Regions from separate parts of the Streptomyces sp. NPDC050085 genome, predicted to be linked through region 3. Evidence: riboswitches for the same ligand, from Rfam matches in the RefSeq annotation. Region 3 holds a riboswitch; each other region holds the start of a gene.

Region 1 (4,967 bases), 1.6 Mb from region 3:
CGCCCGCCGGTCACGAGCAGACAGGCGTACGTGATCGTGTACGCGGAGATGACCAGCTCCACGCCGCCGTAGCCGGTGTGCAGATCGGTACGGATGGCGGGCACCGCGACGTTGACGATCGCCACGTCGAGGATGGCCATGAACGTACCGACGAGGACGGTGGCCAGGATCAGGCCGGGACGTGGCTGCCTGGGCATGACGGGCTCCCCCGGGACGGTCGTGCGCAGCTCGGACGCGTCACACAAACATCAACTGCCCTGCGCTCCAAGGTTCCTGACGAACACTTGGACCAATCCTGACCGCCCGTTCACCCTCCCGTGCACCCGCCCGCGTGGCGTCAGTTCAGCTCGTAGACCGCCGTCACGCTCACCTCGTCCTCGATCTCGCCGGGCGCCACCGGCACCTTCGCCGCGGACTCGTCGAAGGCGACGGCGGGCATCGCCACCGGGCGCGGGCGGCCGCTCGCGCCCTCGTCCAGCGAGACCAGCCGGCCGAGCTTGCGCCCGCTCAACTCGGCGTACTGGACGGCCTTTTCGTGTGCGTCGGCGTGCGCGGCCGCCCGGGCGTCGGCGCGCAGCCGGCTCGGGTCGGCGACGTCGAAGACAACCGCGTTGACCCGGCCCGCGTCACCGGTGGCGTCCACGATGGCCTGGATGACGGCGCCGGTCTTCTTCAGCGCGCGGACCTTCACGGAGAATCCCTGCGCGGCCTGGTACCCGGTGAGCTTCGGGGCGGCGCCCGGCTCGGGTCCGGTCTCGTACACGGCGGACAGGGACAGGCTCTCGGTGCGGACGTCGCGGTCGGCGACACCCGCCTTGTGCACGGCGGCAAGCAGTGCGTCGGCGGCGCGGCTCTGCGCGGCCAGGGCCTCCTTCGCGGTGCCGCCCTTGACCTCGACGCCCGCCGTCACGGTCGCCATGTCGGGCGCCGCACTGGCCAGCCCCTCCCCGGTCACGGTCAGGGTCGTGGGCCTGGGCGCCACGGCGCTCGCCGCGGGCGGTGCCCCCTGCGCGGCGACGGCGGGAACCGCGGGCAGTCCGACGGCGAGCAGGGCCACGGCGAGCGCGGCGCAGTGGCGGGTGCGTACAGACATGGGATCGGGGTCCTTCCCGGTCGGGCCCGCCGGACGGCGGGCAGCCGACATCCCAGCACCCGCGCACACCCGGCCCGCGCACGCCACTCCGCCCGGTCACCTCACCGGCGGGACAGGACCCCTCTCACGAGGACCCGTCCCAGGAAGACCCCTGTCAGGAGGCGGACTCCAGGTGCGCCTTGATGGTGTGCGGGTCCAGGAACCCCTTCGCCTCCACCCGGTCGCCGGAGGACTCGCCGCGCAGCCGCCGCCCGATCCACGGCACGAGGAACTCCCGCGCCCAGTGGATGTCGTCGCGCCGCACCTCCAAGGTGCCGCGCGGCGGCAGCGGCGGCCAGGCCTGCTCCGGATCGGCGGGCACCTCGAGGCCGAGCGCCTGACCTGCGCGCAGGGCGACCCGGGTGTGCCCCTCGGCCGACAGGTGCAGCCGGTCCTCGTCCCAGGCCCGGCGGTCCTGGATGGACTTGAGGGACCACAGGTCGAGCACGGGGCAGTCGTACCGGTCGGCGATCGCGCGCACGTGCATGTTGTACGTGGCGATCTTGCCGCGCAGATGCTTGAGGACGGCCACGTCCCGGGTGTCGAAGCCGGTCGCGACCATGACGGTCCCCACAGCCTCGGAGAGCCGGGCCACGGCCTTCTCGAAGCGCTCGGCCACGTCGTCCGGGTCGGTGCCGGGCCGGATGATGTCGTTCCCGCCGGCGACCAGCGTCACCAGGTCGGGGGCGAGGTCGATCGCCCGCGGGACCTGGTCCTCGACGATCTGGTCGATGAGCTTGCCGCGCACGGCGAGGTTCGCGTACTGGAAGGTGTCCTCGGGCACGCGGTCGTCCAGGAGGACGGCGAGCCGGTCGGCCCACCCCACGAAGTTCCCGTCCGGCCCAGGGTCCCCGACGCCTTCGGTGAAGCTGTCCCCCACCGCCGCGTAGGACCGAATCGTGCCGCCGCTGAGTGATCTCGATTCGTTTGCCACGACCACACATCTTTCACCCTCGGATGTGACCTACGCGATCGTAGGGAGGGGTTGACGGGTGGTGAGAAAACCCACTCGGCACCCGGGGAATATCCCCGGGTGCCGAGTGGATCGCGCGTGGAGCGGCCTCGCGGACCGGCCGGTCGGGCAGACCGGTCGGACGGGCAGACCGGTCGGACGGGACCGTCAGACGGAGACGCCGTGCGAGCGCAGGTACGCCAGCGGGTCGACGTCCGAGCCGTAGCTCGGCGAGGTGCGGATCTCGAAGTGCAGGTGCGGGCCCGTGACGTTGCCGGTCGCACCGGACAGGCCGATCTGCTGGCCCGCGGTCACGGTCTGCCCGGCGGAGACGCCGAGGGACGACATGTGGGCGTACTGGGAGTAGTAGCCGTCGGCGTGCTTGATGACGACCTCGTTGCCGTACGCGCCGTCCCAGCCGGCCGAGACGACGGTGCCGGCGCCGACGGCCTTGATGCCGGTGCCCGTGGGCACGACGAAGTCGGTGCCGGTGTGGTAGCCGCTGGACCACATGGAGCCGGACTGGTGGTAGGCGGTGCCCTCGGTGCCGTCGACCGGCTTCACGAAGTCGGCGGTGGTGGTGGCGCTCGCCGTCGTGGCCGTGGTGGCGGAGCCCTTGGCGGCCGCGCCGTCCAGCGTGAGCTTCATGCCCGGCTTGATGAGCTCGGCGTTCGCACCGACCACGCTCTTGTTGGCCGCGTACAGCTTCTTCCAGCCGCCGTCGACGTCCTGCGCCTTGGCGATCTTCGAGAGCGTGTCACCGGCCTTGACCGTGTACGTCTTCGCGGTGGTGTCGGCCGTGGCCGCGTGGGCGCCGGTGGCACCGATCAGCGGCAGGGCGAGCGCGGCGCCACCGGCCGAGGCGACGGCGGCGGCACGGGTGAAGCGGCGGGACGTGGAACGGCGGTGCTTTCCCTTGGCGGGCATGGCGGATTTCCTCTCCGTCGCCTACGAGGTGAGCTGTCGGGTTCGGACTGGAGATGTCCGGCCGGGCCCGGGGAACGGGCACGGCTTCACCCCTAGCCGCATGGGGAATTCCCGGGCGGCGTACTGCCTGTGGGTCCCCCGCTCCTGCCGTCACGGGTCGTGGTTCGGAAATCCGGATCGGTGGCAGGACTAGGCGTTCCGACCGGAGTGATTGGCGACCGTAAGGCAGTGGGAATGACGGCGACAAGCGGCGAATTCACCCGCGGTGCCACTTTCTTGATCGTCTGAGAGTTCCCTGTGTCACCCTGCGTCGACGGCCCTGCTTTACCGGTGCCTTACCTGCGGGAATTTCCGGGAGGGAAATCCGGGACGGCAACCACGGACCGTCACGGTTATGAGCCTGCTCACGCGCCGTCTCTCAACCCCCCGTGAATTAGGGACAGTTAGCCAAGAACGGATCAATTCGGACAGATCGTTGCCCTGGGAACCCATGTCGTATCGTCAGGAACGCGCGGCGGGCGATTCACGCCCGCGACCCGACCGGGAGGAGCCCCCGTGACGCAGCACGCCCCGTCCACCGAGCCCGAGCTGAGCGGAGTGCGCAACTTCCGGGACGTGGGCGGCCTCCCCACCGTGGACGGCCGGCGCGTGCGCCCGGGCGTGCTCTACCGCAGCGGTCACCTGGCGCACGCCACGGACGAGGACGCGGCGTTCCTGACCACGCTCGGCCTGCACACGATCTTCGACTTCCGCAACGCCGCCGACCAGCGGCTCGAGGGCGCCGACGTCGAGCTCCCCGGTGTGCGCAACGTGAACCTGCCGCTGTCCGACCCGGCGGACGGCGCCGGGTTCTGGGAGATGGTCCGCGAGGGCGACATAGAGCAGCTACGCACCCTGCTCGGCGAGGGCCGCGCCGCCGACCGCATGATCGGCTCGTACCGCACGATCGTCACGGAGCGCACCGCAGAGCACAGCCACGTCCTGCATGCGATGGCCGAGGACAGCACGCCGGCCCTGATGCACTGCGCGGCGGGCAAGGACCGCGCGGGCCTGTCGATCGCGGTGACGCTGCTCGCCGTGGGCGTGGAGCGCGACGCCATCGAGGCGGACTACCTGAAGTCCAACGAGAAGCACCGCCGCTACAAGGTCCGCCGCAGCGGCACCGCGGGCAGCGACGCCTACTCCCCCGAGATCATGGAGCTGCTCAGCCCCCTCTTCGACGCCCGCGCCACCTATCTGAACGCGGCGTTCGACACCATCGAGCAGACCTGGGGCAGCACGGACCGCTACCTCGAAGAGGGTCTGCGCCTCACCGCGGCCGAGCGCGACCGGCTCCGCGAGCGCCTGCTGGACTGAGCCCTGACCGGACCGGGCTCCTACTGGCCGCCGCCCAGCATGAAGAGCAGATAGATGAAGGCCGCGAGGGCATGCCCCGCGAAGACGTACACGAGGACCCGGATCCAGATGCCGCGGGGCAGCTTGTCCTCGATGTCGCGGTGTTCGCTCACGGTCAGACCTCCCGGATCTGGCCGGCCGCCGGGCCGAGGCACAGCGCGGCGGTCGGGCTCTGGAGAAGGGTGTGTACGAAGAGGAGCTCGGCCCCGCCCTCGTCCGCGGCCGCGAGCCGGTGCGGGGTGAGCGAGTCGAAGTGCGCGCTGTCCCCGGGGTCGAGCCGGTACGACGTGTCCCCGAGGCGCAGCCGCAGCCGCCCCTGAAGGACGTAGAGCCACTCCTCGCCGGGGTGGACCCGCACCATGTCGCCCTGCGACCCGTGCGGGATGTGGACGCGCAGCGCCTGCATCCCGCGCCCCGGGGCGCCGGCCTGGAAGTAGGTCCAGCCGCCGGCCTCGGTGGGCTCCATGGCGCGGGCGCGGACCACGGCGTCCCGGTCTGCGGGGGTCTCGCCGAGCAGTTCGGAGACCGTCGTACCGTAGGTACGAGCGAGCAGGAGCAGCA
Region 2 (4,967 bases), on a different contig from region 3:
GCGACGCGCTCGGAGCGGGCCGGGGCGCCGGTCTTGATCTGGCCGCAGTTCGTGGCGACGGCGAGGTCGGCGATGGTGACGTCCTCGGTCTCGCCGGAGCGGTGCGACATCATGCACTTGAAGCCGTTGCGCTGGGCCAGCTCGACGGCGTCCAGGGTCTCGGTCAGCGAGCCGATCTGGTTCACCTTCACCAGGAGGGCGTTCGCCGAGTTCTCCTCGATGCCGCGGGCCAGGCGCTCCGGGTTGGTGACGAAGAGGTCGTCGCCGACGAGCTGGACCTTGTCGCCCAGCTTCTCGGTGATGACGTTCCAGCCGGCCCAGTCGTCCTCGTACAGCGGGTCCTCGATGGAGACGAGCGGGTACGCGGAGACGAGCTCCTCGTAGTACTCCGTCATCTCGGCGGCGGAGCGCTCCTTGCCCTCGAACTGGTACTTGCCGTCCTTGTAGAACTCGGAGGCGGCGACGTCGAGCGCCAGGGCGACCTGCTCGCCCGGGACGTAACCGGCCTGCTTGATGGCCTCGACGATGAGGTCGAGGGCGGCGCGGTTGGAGTCCAGGTTCGGGGCGAAGCCGCCCTCGTCGCCGAGGCCGGTGGACAGGCCCTTGCTCTTCAGGACGGACTTGAGGGTGTGGTAGACCTCGGTGCCCCAGCGCAGGGCCTCGGAGAAGGACTCCGCGCCGATCGGGGCGATCATGAACTCCTGGATGTCGACGTTGGAGTCGGCGTGCGACCCACCGTTCAGGATGTTCATCATCGGGACGGGCAGCAGGTGCGCGTTCGGACCGCCGAGGTAGCGGAACAGCGGCAGGTCGCTGGCCTCGGAGGCGGCGTGCGCGACGGCGAGGGAGACGCCGAGGATGGCGTTGGCGCCGAGCGAGCCCTTGTTGTCGGTGGCGTCCAGGTCGAACATCGCCTGGTCGATCAGGCGCTGCTCGGTGGCGTCGTAGCCGACGAGCTCCGGGCCGATCTGCTCGATGACGGCGAGGACGGCCTTCTCGACGCCCTTGCCCTGGTAACGGTTGGGGTCACCGTCACGGAGTTCGATGGCCTCGAAGGCACCGGTGGAGGCGCCCGACGGGACGGCAGCACGACCCGTGCTGCCGTCGTCGAGGCCGACCTCGACCTCGACCGTGGGGTTGCCTCGGGAGTCCAGGATTTCCCGGGCTACGACGACGTCGATGGACGGCACGAGCATCTCCTTCTGGGATGTGACGCAACTGGGCGGGACGCCTAGGTGACGCAGTCCCGCATTCATGAGCCTAACCGGCTCCCGGGCATCGGCCATCCGAACGCCCGCCCTGTGGGACACGCCGAGAGCGAAATGTTTCTTAACGGAACAAAGACGGGGGCCTCCGGCCGGCGCGGGGTGGGCCATCGGCCCTGGTGGGCGCGGTCCATTGGGCCTGTGCGGGTCGGCGGGGAAGGCTGCGCGGAGCGCATGCCTTCAGGGGCGCGGGGAACTGCGCGAAGCAGGACCACCGGGCCGCGGTCGGCGGACGAGAGAAGCCCCCACCCCGGTTTCCGGGATGGGGGCTCCCCAAGATGAGCGGCCCGTGGGGACGGGGTTACCAGCGGAGCGGTTCGGCGTCCGCCGAGGCCGAGCGCGCTCCTGTACAACCGCGGCTTACTTCAGGTGCAGCTGCTGACCCGGGTAGATCAGGTCCGCGTCGCTGACGATGTCCTTGTTCAGCTTGAAGAGCTTCTGCCAGGTGGTGCCGTGCGCCTCGGCGATCTTGCTGAGGGTGTCGCCGGACTTCACCTTGTACTCGCCGTCACCCTTCTTGACCTTCTTGCCGGTCGGGGTGGTGACGGTCGCGCGCTTCTCGGAGCGCGTGGTGGTCGAGGACTCCGAGCGCTGCTGCTTCGGCTGGGCCTGCTGCTTGGGCTGGCTCTGCTGCTGCGGCTGCTGCTGGGTCTCGGCGGCCGGGGCGGAGTTGCCCGTGGAGGCGCCGGACAGGCCCACGCCACAGCTCGGCCAGGCGCCCTTGCCCTGGGAGGCGAGGACCTTCTCGGCGACGGCTATCTGCTGCGCCTTGGAGGCCTGGTTGGCCGTGGAGGCGTAGGCGGTGCCGCCGTACGCGGCCCAGGTGGAGGCCGAGAACTGCAGGCCGCCGTAGTAGCCGTTGCCGGTGTTGATCGACCAGTTGCCGCCGGACTCGCAGGAGGCGACCTGGTCCCACTCGGAGGTGGTGGCGGCGGAGGCGCCGGTGGCACCCATGAGCGGCACGGCGACGGCGGCACCGGTGACACCGGCGAGCGTGGCGACACGGACGGCCTTGGACGGGCGGCGGTGCTTGCCCTTGCTGGAGAACAGCATGGAGAGATCCCCTCACCGACGCCTACGAGGTGAGCTGTCGGGTTCGGGCCAGTGAGTGCCCGGCCGCGCATCCTTGTGCGCGGCTTAACCCCAAGCCGTTCCGGTCTCCCGAACGGCACTTACCTGGGTCCCCCGCTCCTGCCTACGGCGCTGACGCGTCGACTGTTCCCGTACGGGCGTCGGCAGGATTCGGCGTGACGTCCATCGGGGCCCGCTGTGGCGAGCGGTCACGACCGTAAGCAGTCGATCCGCCCGATTTCAAAGACGATCAGGGTCTTTGAGACTCATGTCTCACTCGCGCAAAAGTGGACATACGCGCCTCAACTCACCCTGAACTCCCGCTACTTTTCGCCCGATTCGAGCCCAAGATCCAGACTCTGACCAGGAAGGATGAGGTCGGGGTCGGCGCCGACCGTCTTCTTGTTCAGGTCGTACAGCGCGGTCCATCCGCCTTGTACGTCATGGGCGTCGGCGATGTCCCAGAGGTTGTCGCCGGAGCGGACGGTGTAGCTCCCGTCGTCGCGCCGGTCCTCGCGCGAGGCGTGACGCCCTTCTCCCGTACGGGAGTCGGCGGAGCCGGCCGCGTCGTCGGCGGCACGGTCGCCGCGGTGACGGCCGCCGGATTCGGCGGGATCGGAGGAGGGCGCCGGGGTGGCGGACGCGGAGGACTCCGGGTCGGCCGGGGAAGTCGAGCCCTTCTGGCCGGACTTGTCCGAATTGCCGGACGCGTTATCGGCGGGCTCGTCGCTCGCCGCGTTACCGGAGGTATCACCCGAGGCGTCAGCTGACGGGGCGTCCGACGCCGAGTCCGACGCACCGGACTTGCCCGACTTGCCGTGACTCTTCTCATGCGAGGCGTCCGAGCCGTCCGGCGACTCGGACGTGTCGGACACGTCGGACGAACCCGTCGGCTGCGGAGACGCGCTCACGCCCGGGTCCACATCGGCCGAGTCGTCGCTCTTGGTGAGACCCGCGAGGATCGAGCAGCTCGGCCAGGCCTGGGGCCCCTTGGCGTCGAGCACCTTCTCGGCGACGGCTATCTGCTGCGAACGGCTGGCCTCGTCGGCGCGCGGGGCGTAGTCCAGGCCGCCGTACTGCTCCCACATCTCCTGCGAGAACTGCAGCCCGCCGTAATACCCGTTGCCCGCGTCCAGGCTCCACTGGCCGCCGGACTCGCACTCGGCGAGCTTGTCCCACGTCGTGGTCGAGGCGGCGCTCGCGTTGGTCGCGGCGAGCAGCGGGATCGCGATGGCGCTGCCGGTGATGCCGGCGGCGACGACGAGAGCAGGGGCCTGACGGGGGCGACGGTGACGACCGTTCCCGGAGAGCATGCGGTGGCCTTTCGCGAGATTGATGCTGCTACGTGCGACGGGTGGTGCCGGTGGTGCCTCGGAGGCGCCTGTCGCGATGACTGGTGAACGTAGCGGGACTCGAACGCTTGTCACAAGTCGATGCAGCGGAGATCACGTGAAAGTCACAGGTTTGACGAACCGTCAGATCTTTAGGGTCCGCTTAAGGTCTGGACCGGCCCGGGTCAACCGTCCTGACGCGGCGTGAACTCGACCGGCAGCGTGCGCAGTCCACGCATGATGAGGCCGCCGCGCCAGCGCAAATCGGCAGGTTCCCCCGCAAGTCGCAGGTCCGGCAGGCGCGTCAGGAGGGTGGCGAGCGCGGTCTGTCCTTCCAGGCGGGCCAGCGGTGCACCGAGGCAGTAGTGGATGCCGTGGCCGTAGCCCAGGTGCTGGTTGTCGCGGCGCGCGAGGTCGAGGGTGTCGGGCTCGGCGAAGCGCTCGGGGTCGCGGTCCGCCGCCGCGAGCACCACGAGGACCGGGTCGCCGACGGCGATGTCCTGGCCCCCGATGGTGAGGGGCTGGGTCGCGAAGCGCCAGGTCGCCAGTTCCACCGGGCCGTCGAAGCGCAGCAGTTCCTCGACGCCGGTCTCGAGGAGACCGACATCACCTTCTTCGAGGGCCAGTTGGAGGCGTTCGCGTTGCTCGGGGTGGGTCAGCAGGGCGTACGTGCCGTTGCCGATGAGGTTGATGGTCGTCTCGAAACCGGCGAACAGGAGGATGAAGGCCATCGCGGCGGCCTCGTTCTCCGTCAGGTGCTCGCCGTGGTCGGAGGCGCGGATGAGGCCGGAGATCAGGTCGTCACCGGGCTCGTCGCGCTTGCGGTGGATGAGCTCGACCAGATAGTTCCGGATCTTCTTGACCGAGCGGGCGACGCCGCCGCGCGGGCCCCCGCCGTGGCGGATCATCATGCCCGCCCAGTCCCGCAGGTCGTCCTGGTCCTCGCGCGGGACGCCGAGCAGGTCGCAGATGGCGTAGATGGGGAGCGGGAAGGCGAAGTCGTGGATCAGGTCGGCCTCGCCCTTGGCGGCGAACTCGTCGATGAGCCGGTCGGTCAACTCCTGGACGCGAGGGGCGAATTCGGCCACCGTGCGCGGGGTGAACGCCTTCGAGACGAGGCGGCGCAGGCGCGTGTGGTCCGGCGGGTCGATGTTGAGCAGGTGCGTCATCAGCTCGGCCTTGCGCTCGCCCGGGATGCCGGTCTTGCCCTTGGCGTGGCTCGGCTCGTCGTGGTGGTCCGGGTTCTTGCTGAGCCGCTGGTCGGCGAGGGCCTGGCGGGCGTCGGCGTACCGGGTGACCA
Region 3 (4,967 bases):
CACGGCAACGGGCACTTCGAGCTGGTGCAGGGCGCGGGCGGCTCGCTCAACGGGACGACGAGCTTCGAGCGCACGAACTACTTCGAGACCATGCCCGCCCACCAGCTGGAGCTCGCGCTGTGGCTGGAGGCCGACCGCATGGGCTCCCTGCTCGCGGCCCTCGACGACGAGTCGATGGAGAACCAGCGGGACGTCGTGAAGAACGAGCGCCGTCAGCGCTACGACAACGTCCCCTACGGCACCGCGTTCGAGAAGCTGACCGCCCTCATGTACCCGGAGGGCCACCCGTACCACCACACGCCGATCGGCTCCATGGCCGACCTGGACGCGGCCACTCTTGAGGACGCGCGTTCCTTCTTCCGTACCTACTACGCGCCCAACAACGCGGTGCTCTCCGTGGTGGGCGACATCGACCCCGAGCAGACGCTCGCCTGGGTCGAGAAGTACTTCGGCTCCATCGCGGCCCACGACGGCAAGCCGGCACCGCGCGACGGTGCGCTGCCCGAGGTCATCGGCGAGCAGCTGCGCGAGGTCGTGGAGGAAGAGGTTCCGGCGCGCGCCCTGATGGCCGCCTACCGGCTCCCCGAGGACGGCACGCGCGCGTGCGACGCCGCCGACCTCGCCCTGACGGTGCTCGGCGGCGGCGAGTCCTCGCGCCTGTACAACCGTCTCGTACGGCGCGACCGCACCGCCGTGGCCGCCGGTTTCGGGCTGCTGCGCCTGTCCGGAGCGCCGTCCCTGGGCTGGCTCGACGTGAAGACCTCCGGTGACGTCGAGGTGCCGGTCATCGAGGCCGCCGTCGACGAGGAGCTCGCCCGGTTCGCCGAGGAGGGCCCGAGCCCCGAGGAGATGGAGCGCGCCCAGGCCCAGTTGGAGCGCGAGTGGCTCGACCGGCTCGGCACCGTGGCCGGCCGCGCCGACGAACTGTGCCGCTACGCCGTCCTGTTCGGCGACCCGCAGCTGGCCCTCACCGCGGTGCAGCGGGTCCTGGACGTGACCGCCGAGGAGGTCCAGGAGGTCGCCAAGGCGCGCCTGCGGCCCGACAACCGCGCGGTCCTCGTGTACGAACCGACGGCCCCCGCCGAGACCGAAGACGAGAGCGACGAGAGCGACGAGGAGGCGGGCCGGTGACCGAGCAGCTCGCGACCATGGACTTCCACCCGCAGCCGCAGGCGGGCGCCGCCAAGCCGTGGGCGTTCCCCGCCCCGCAGCGTGGCGCGCTCGCCAACGGCCTGACCGTGCTGCGCTGCCACCGCCCCGGTCAGCAGGTCGTGGCCGTCGAGATCAACCTCGACGCACCGCTGGACGCCGAGCCGGCCGGCCTCGACGGTGTCGCCACGATCATGGCGCGCGCCTTCAACGAGGGCACCGACAAGCACTCCGCCGAGGAGTTCGCGGCCGAACTGGAGCGCTGCGGCGCCACGATGGACGCGCACGCCGACCACCCCGGCGTCCGCGTCTCCCTCGAGGTGCCGGTCTCCCGCCTGCCCAAGGCGCTCGCGCTGCTCGCCGACGCCCTGCGCGCCCCGGCCTTCGCGGACAGCGAGATCGAGCGGCTCGTGCGCAACCGGCTCGACGAGATCCCGCACGAGAGCGCCAACCCGGCCCGCCGCGCCGCCAAGGAGCTCTCCAAGCAGCTCTTCCCGGCCACCTCGCGCATGTCGCGCCCGCGCCAGGGCACCGAGGAGACCGTCACCGCCATCGACGCGGCGGCCGTACGTGCCTTCTACGAGAAGCACGTACGCCCTGCCACCGCTACGGCTGTAGTGGTGGGTGACCTGACGGGCGTCGACCTGGACGCCCTGCTCGCGGACACGCTCGGCGAGTGGACCGGGGACACGACCGAGGCCCGTCCGGTGCCGCCGGTCACCGCCGACGACACCGGCCGCATCGTCATCGTGGACCGCCCCGGAGCGGTGCAGACGCAGCTGCTCATCGGCCGGATCGGGCCGGACAAGCACGACCGTGTGTGGGCCGCGCAGATCCTCGGCACGTACTGCCTCGGCGGCACTCTCACCTCGCGTCTGGACCGGGTGCTGCGCGAGGAGAAGGGCTACACCTACGGTGTGCGCTCCTTCGCCCAGGTGCTGCGCTCGGCCCCCGACGGGACGGGCGCGGCGATGCTCGCCATCAGCGGCTCCGTGGACACCCCGAACACCGGGCCCGCGCTCGACGACCTCTGGAAGGTCCTGCGCACCCTGGCCGCGGAGGGCCTCACGGACGGCGAACGGGACACGGCGGTGCAGAACTTGGTGGGTGTGGCCCCGCTGAAGTTCGAGACCGCGGGCAACGTCGCGGGCACTCTCGCCGACCAGGTCGAGCAGCACCTGCCGGACGACTTCCAGGCGGAGCTGTACCGCCGGCTCGCCGAGACGGGCACCGTGGAGGCCACCGCGGCCGTCGTGAGCGCCTTCCCGGTGGACCGGCTGGTCACGATCCTGGTGGGCGACGCCGCGCAGATCGAGGAGCCGGTGAAGGCCCTCGGCATCGGAGAGGTGACGGTGGTCGCGGGCTGACCGCCCTTCTGTAGGCCGCATCCGTAGGCCGCATCCCTACGCCGCGTCCGTATGCCGCACGAGGCCCCGTTGGTCACACGGACCACCGGGGCCTCGTGCCGTCGCTCACGTCCGTCTCTGATCGGCGATCGATCACGTATGTCCGAATTGGGGCGGAGGTTGCCTGTCTGCTCTGTGGCATGCACAACAAAAGCCGGGATCCGTTTGTTGATTGAAAGATGTCCCGCTTAGCGTCGGTCCGGCTGTCCGCCACCTATGTGCCGCGTCCGCGACACCGGACAGTCATCGCCGAGTCCCCCACGGCGCGAGCCAGGGGAGCCGGGGACCCACCGCAGTCCCTGGGGTGAATCGGACGCTCTTCCCGTAAGGGGAGGGGGCCCGTAGGAGACCTTCCTGCTCCGAACCCGTCAGCTAACCCGGTAGGCGAGAGGGAAGGAAAGGATCAACCCCTTCATGGCGTTCACCCGTGCCACCGGGAAGCACCGTCGTCCGAGCCGTCTCACGCGTACCACCGCGCAGGTCGCGGGTGTCGCAGCGCTCACCACGACCGGTGTCATCGGAGGCCTCGCCGCCCCCGCTCTCGCCGCCGACCACGCGGCCGCCGAGCAGAACGGCCTGACGCAGGCCATCGCCATCGGCGACTCCCTGGCCGACCAGATCGACGCGCAGGCCACCGCGCAGAAGAAGGCCGCCGACGAGGCCGCTGCCAAGAAGAAGGCCGAGGCCGAGGCCAAGAAGAAGGCCGAGGAGGCCAAGCGCAAGGCCGAGGCGAAGGCCAAGAAGGAGCGCGAGGCCAAGGAGCGCGCCGCCCGCGAGGCCGAGCGCAAGCGCCTCAACTCGTTCGTGGCCCCGATCTCCAACTCGTACGTGTCGACCGGTTACAAGACCGGCGGTTCGCTCTGGTCCTCCGGCAGCCACACCGGCATCGACTTCCACGCGGCGAGCGGCACCTCCGTGCACGCCGTCGGGTCCGGCACGGTCGTCGAGGCCGGCTGGGGCGGCGCCTACGGCAACAACATCGTGATCAAGATGAACGACGGTACGTACACCCAGTACGGGCACCTGTCGTCCATCGCTGTCTCCGTCGGCCAGAGCGTCACGCCCGGCCAGCAGATAGCCCTCTCCGGCGCCACCGGCAACGTGACGGGCCCGCACCTCCACTTCGAGGCCCGCACGAGCCCCGACTACGGCTCGGACATCGACCCCATCGCGTATCTCCGCTCGCACGGTGTGAGCGTCTGACGCCGGCTGCCCCAGCGGCACCACGCACCTCACGAAAGCCCCGGCTCGATCCGAGTCGGGGCTTTCGCGTGCTTCGCGCGCACAGACCTTCGCGCAGGCCTTCCCTGTCCAAAAAATATCCCTGAATTTCGGCCTGCCGTCGGAAATTCAAGTGCGGTGGAATAGAGTCATTGGGCAAGCGCGCCGGACGAGTGCTCATCGCGCGTGCACGGGCGTCAATCGACCGCGTTTCGCGGGGATTAAGGCGGAGGTCGGGTCATGCGCATTCCCGCGCACTCGGTATGCACAGCGATCCGCGACGACATCGTCGCGGGTGTCTACGAGCGCGGCAGCAGGCTCACCGAGGAACTGCTCGCGCGTCGCTACGGTGTCTCGCGCGTGCCGGTCCGCGAGGCGCTGCGCACCCTGGAGGCGGAGGGCTTCGTCGTCACGCGCAGGCACGCGGGCGCGTGCGTGGCCGAGCCCACCGAGCAGGAGGCCGTCGACCTCCTGGAGATCCGCATGCTGCTCGAGCCGCTGGGTGCGGCGCGTGCCGCCCAGCGCCGGACAGAGGCCCATCTCAAGGTCCTGCGTGGCCTGGTCAGGCTGGGCCAGGAGCGCTCCAGGCGTGGTCAGAGCGAGGACCTGCGCTCCCTGGGCACCTGGTTCCACGAGACGCTCGCCCAGGCCTCCGGCAGCCCCGGCCTGATCACCCTGCTGACCCAGCTGCGCCACAAGATCGCATGGATGTACGCGGTGGAGACCCCGGCGCAGCCGGCCGAGTCATGGGCCGAGCACGGCGCCATCGTCGACGCGGTGGCGCGCGGGGACGCCGAGCGCGCCCGCGCCCTGACCGCGCTGCACACCGAGCGCGCCTCGAGCGCCCATCGACTGCGCCTCGCGCGCGCGGGTGAGCGTGTGAGGACTTCGCAACATGTCGTAAACACGGCGGGACTTCAGCATTAACAGGCGCGCCGTATACAAAGAAGTGCGATATTTGTCGAATAGGTCGCGCGATATTTTTCGCTGCCCTGATCGAGTTATGTATCGAGTTATGCGAAGGGCGCGGTTCCGGAATTCGGTACCGCGTGATCCTGGCGCGCGTGAATGCGTCCGAACGCGACTGAACGTGCTTGAAAGCGAGAACGACGGAGCCGCGCGCCCCCGAAGGGAAACGCGCGGCTCCGTCGTGCCGGCGGAGATCGCCGTGGAGATCAGACGGTCTCGGGA

The links. A riboswitch is a leader RNA that binds a small molecule or an ion and turns the genes downstream of it on or off. The one in region 3 is predicted to bind cyclic di-AMP.
Positions count from the first base shown of each region.
Region 1: it holds a riboswitch for cyclic di-AMP, as region 3 does, so the genes downstream of both, ACIBUY_RS00845 (peptidoglycan DD-metalloendopeptidase family protein) here and ACIBUY_RS07860 (M23 family metallopeptidase) in region 3, are expected to answer to the same signal.
Region 2: it holds a riboswitch for cyclic di-AMP, as region 3 does, so the genes downstream of both, ACIBUY_RS28920 (transglycosylase family protein) here and ACIBUY_RS07860 (M23 family metallopeptidase) in region 3, are expected to answer to the same signal.

Region 1 covers NZ_JBITJZ010000001.1:200,452-205,418, forward strand. Annotated here, with positions in the region: gene ACIBUY_RS00830 (MFS transporter) at 1-197, opposite strand, end outside; gene ACIBUY_RS00835 (SIMPL domain-containing protein) at 338-1,093, opposite strand; gene ACIBUY_RS00840 (SGNH/GDSL hydrolase family protein) at 1,248-2,066, opposite strand; gene ACIBUY_RS00845 (peptidoglycan DD-metalloendopeptidase family protein) at 2,253-3,011, opposite strand; cyclic di-AMP (ydaO/yuaA leader) riboswitch at 3,017-3,186, opposite strand; gene ACIBUY_RS00850 (tyrosine-protein phosphatase) at 3,567-4,367, shown strand; gene ACIBUY_RS00855 (DUF6126 family protein) at 4,388-4,519, opposite strand; gene ACIBUY_RS00860 (helix-turn-helix domain-containing protein) at 4,522-4,967, opposite strand, start outside.
Region 2 covers NZ_JBITJZ010000008.1:286,196-291,162, reverse strand. Annotated here, with positions in the region: gene eno (phosphopyruvate hydratase) at 1-1,196, opposite strand, end outside; gene ACIBUY_RS28920 (transglycosylase family protein) at 1,626-2,318, opposite strand; cyclic di-AMP (ydaO/yuaA leader) riboswitch at 2,323-2,478, opposite strand; gene ACIBUY_RS28915 (transglycosylase family protein) at 2,660-3,649, opposite strand; gene ACIBUY_RS28910 (cytochrome P450) at 3,853-4,967, opposite strand, start outside.
Region 3 covers NZ_JBITJZ010000001.1:1,824,514-1,829,480, reverse strand. Annotated here, with positions in the region: gene ACIBUY_RS07870 (pitrilysin family protein) at 1-1,131, shown strand, start outside; gene ACIBUY_RS07865 (pitrilysin family protein) at 1,149-2,516, shown strand; cyclic di-AMP (ydaO/yuaA leader) riboswitch at 2,793-2,957, shown strand; gene ACIBUY_RS07860 (M23 family metallopeptidase) at 2,970-3,758, shown strand; gene ACIBUY_RS07855 (GntR family transcriptional regulator) at 4,017-4,703, shown strand; gene ACIBUY_RS07850 (HPr family phosphocarrier protein) at 4,952-4,967, opposite strand, start outside.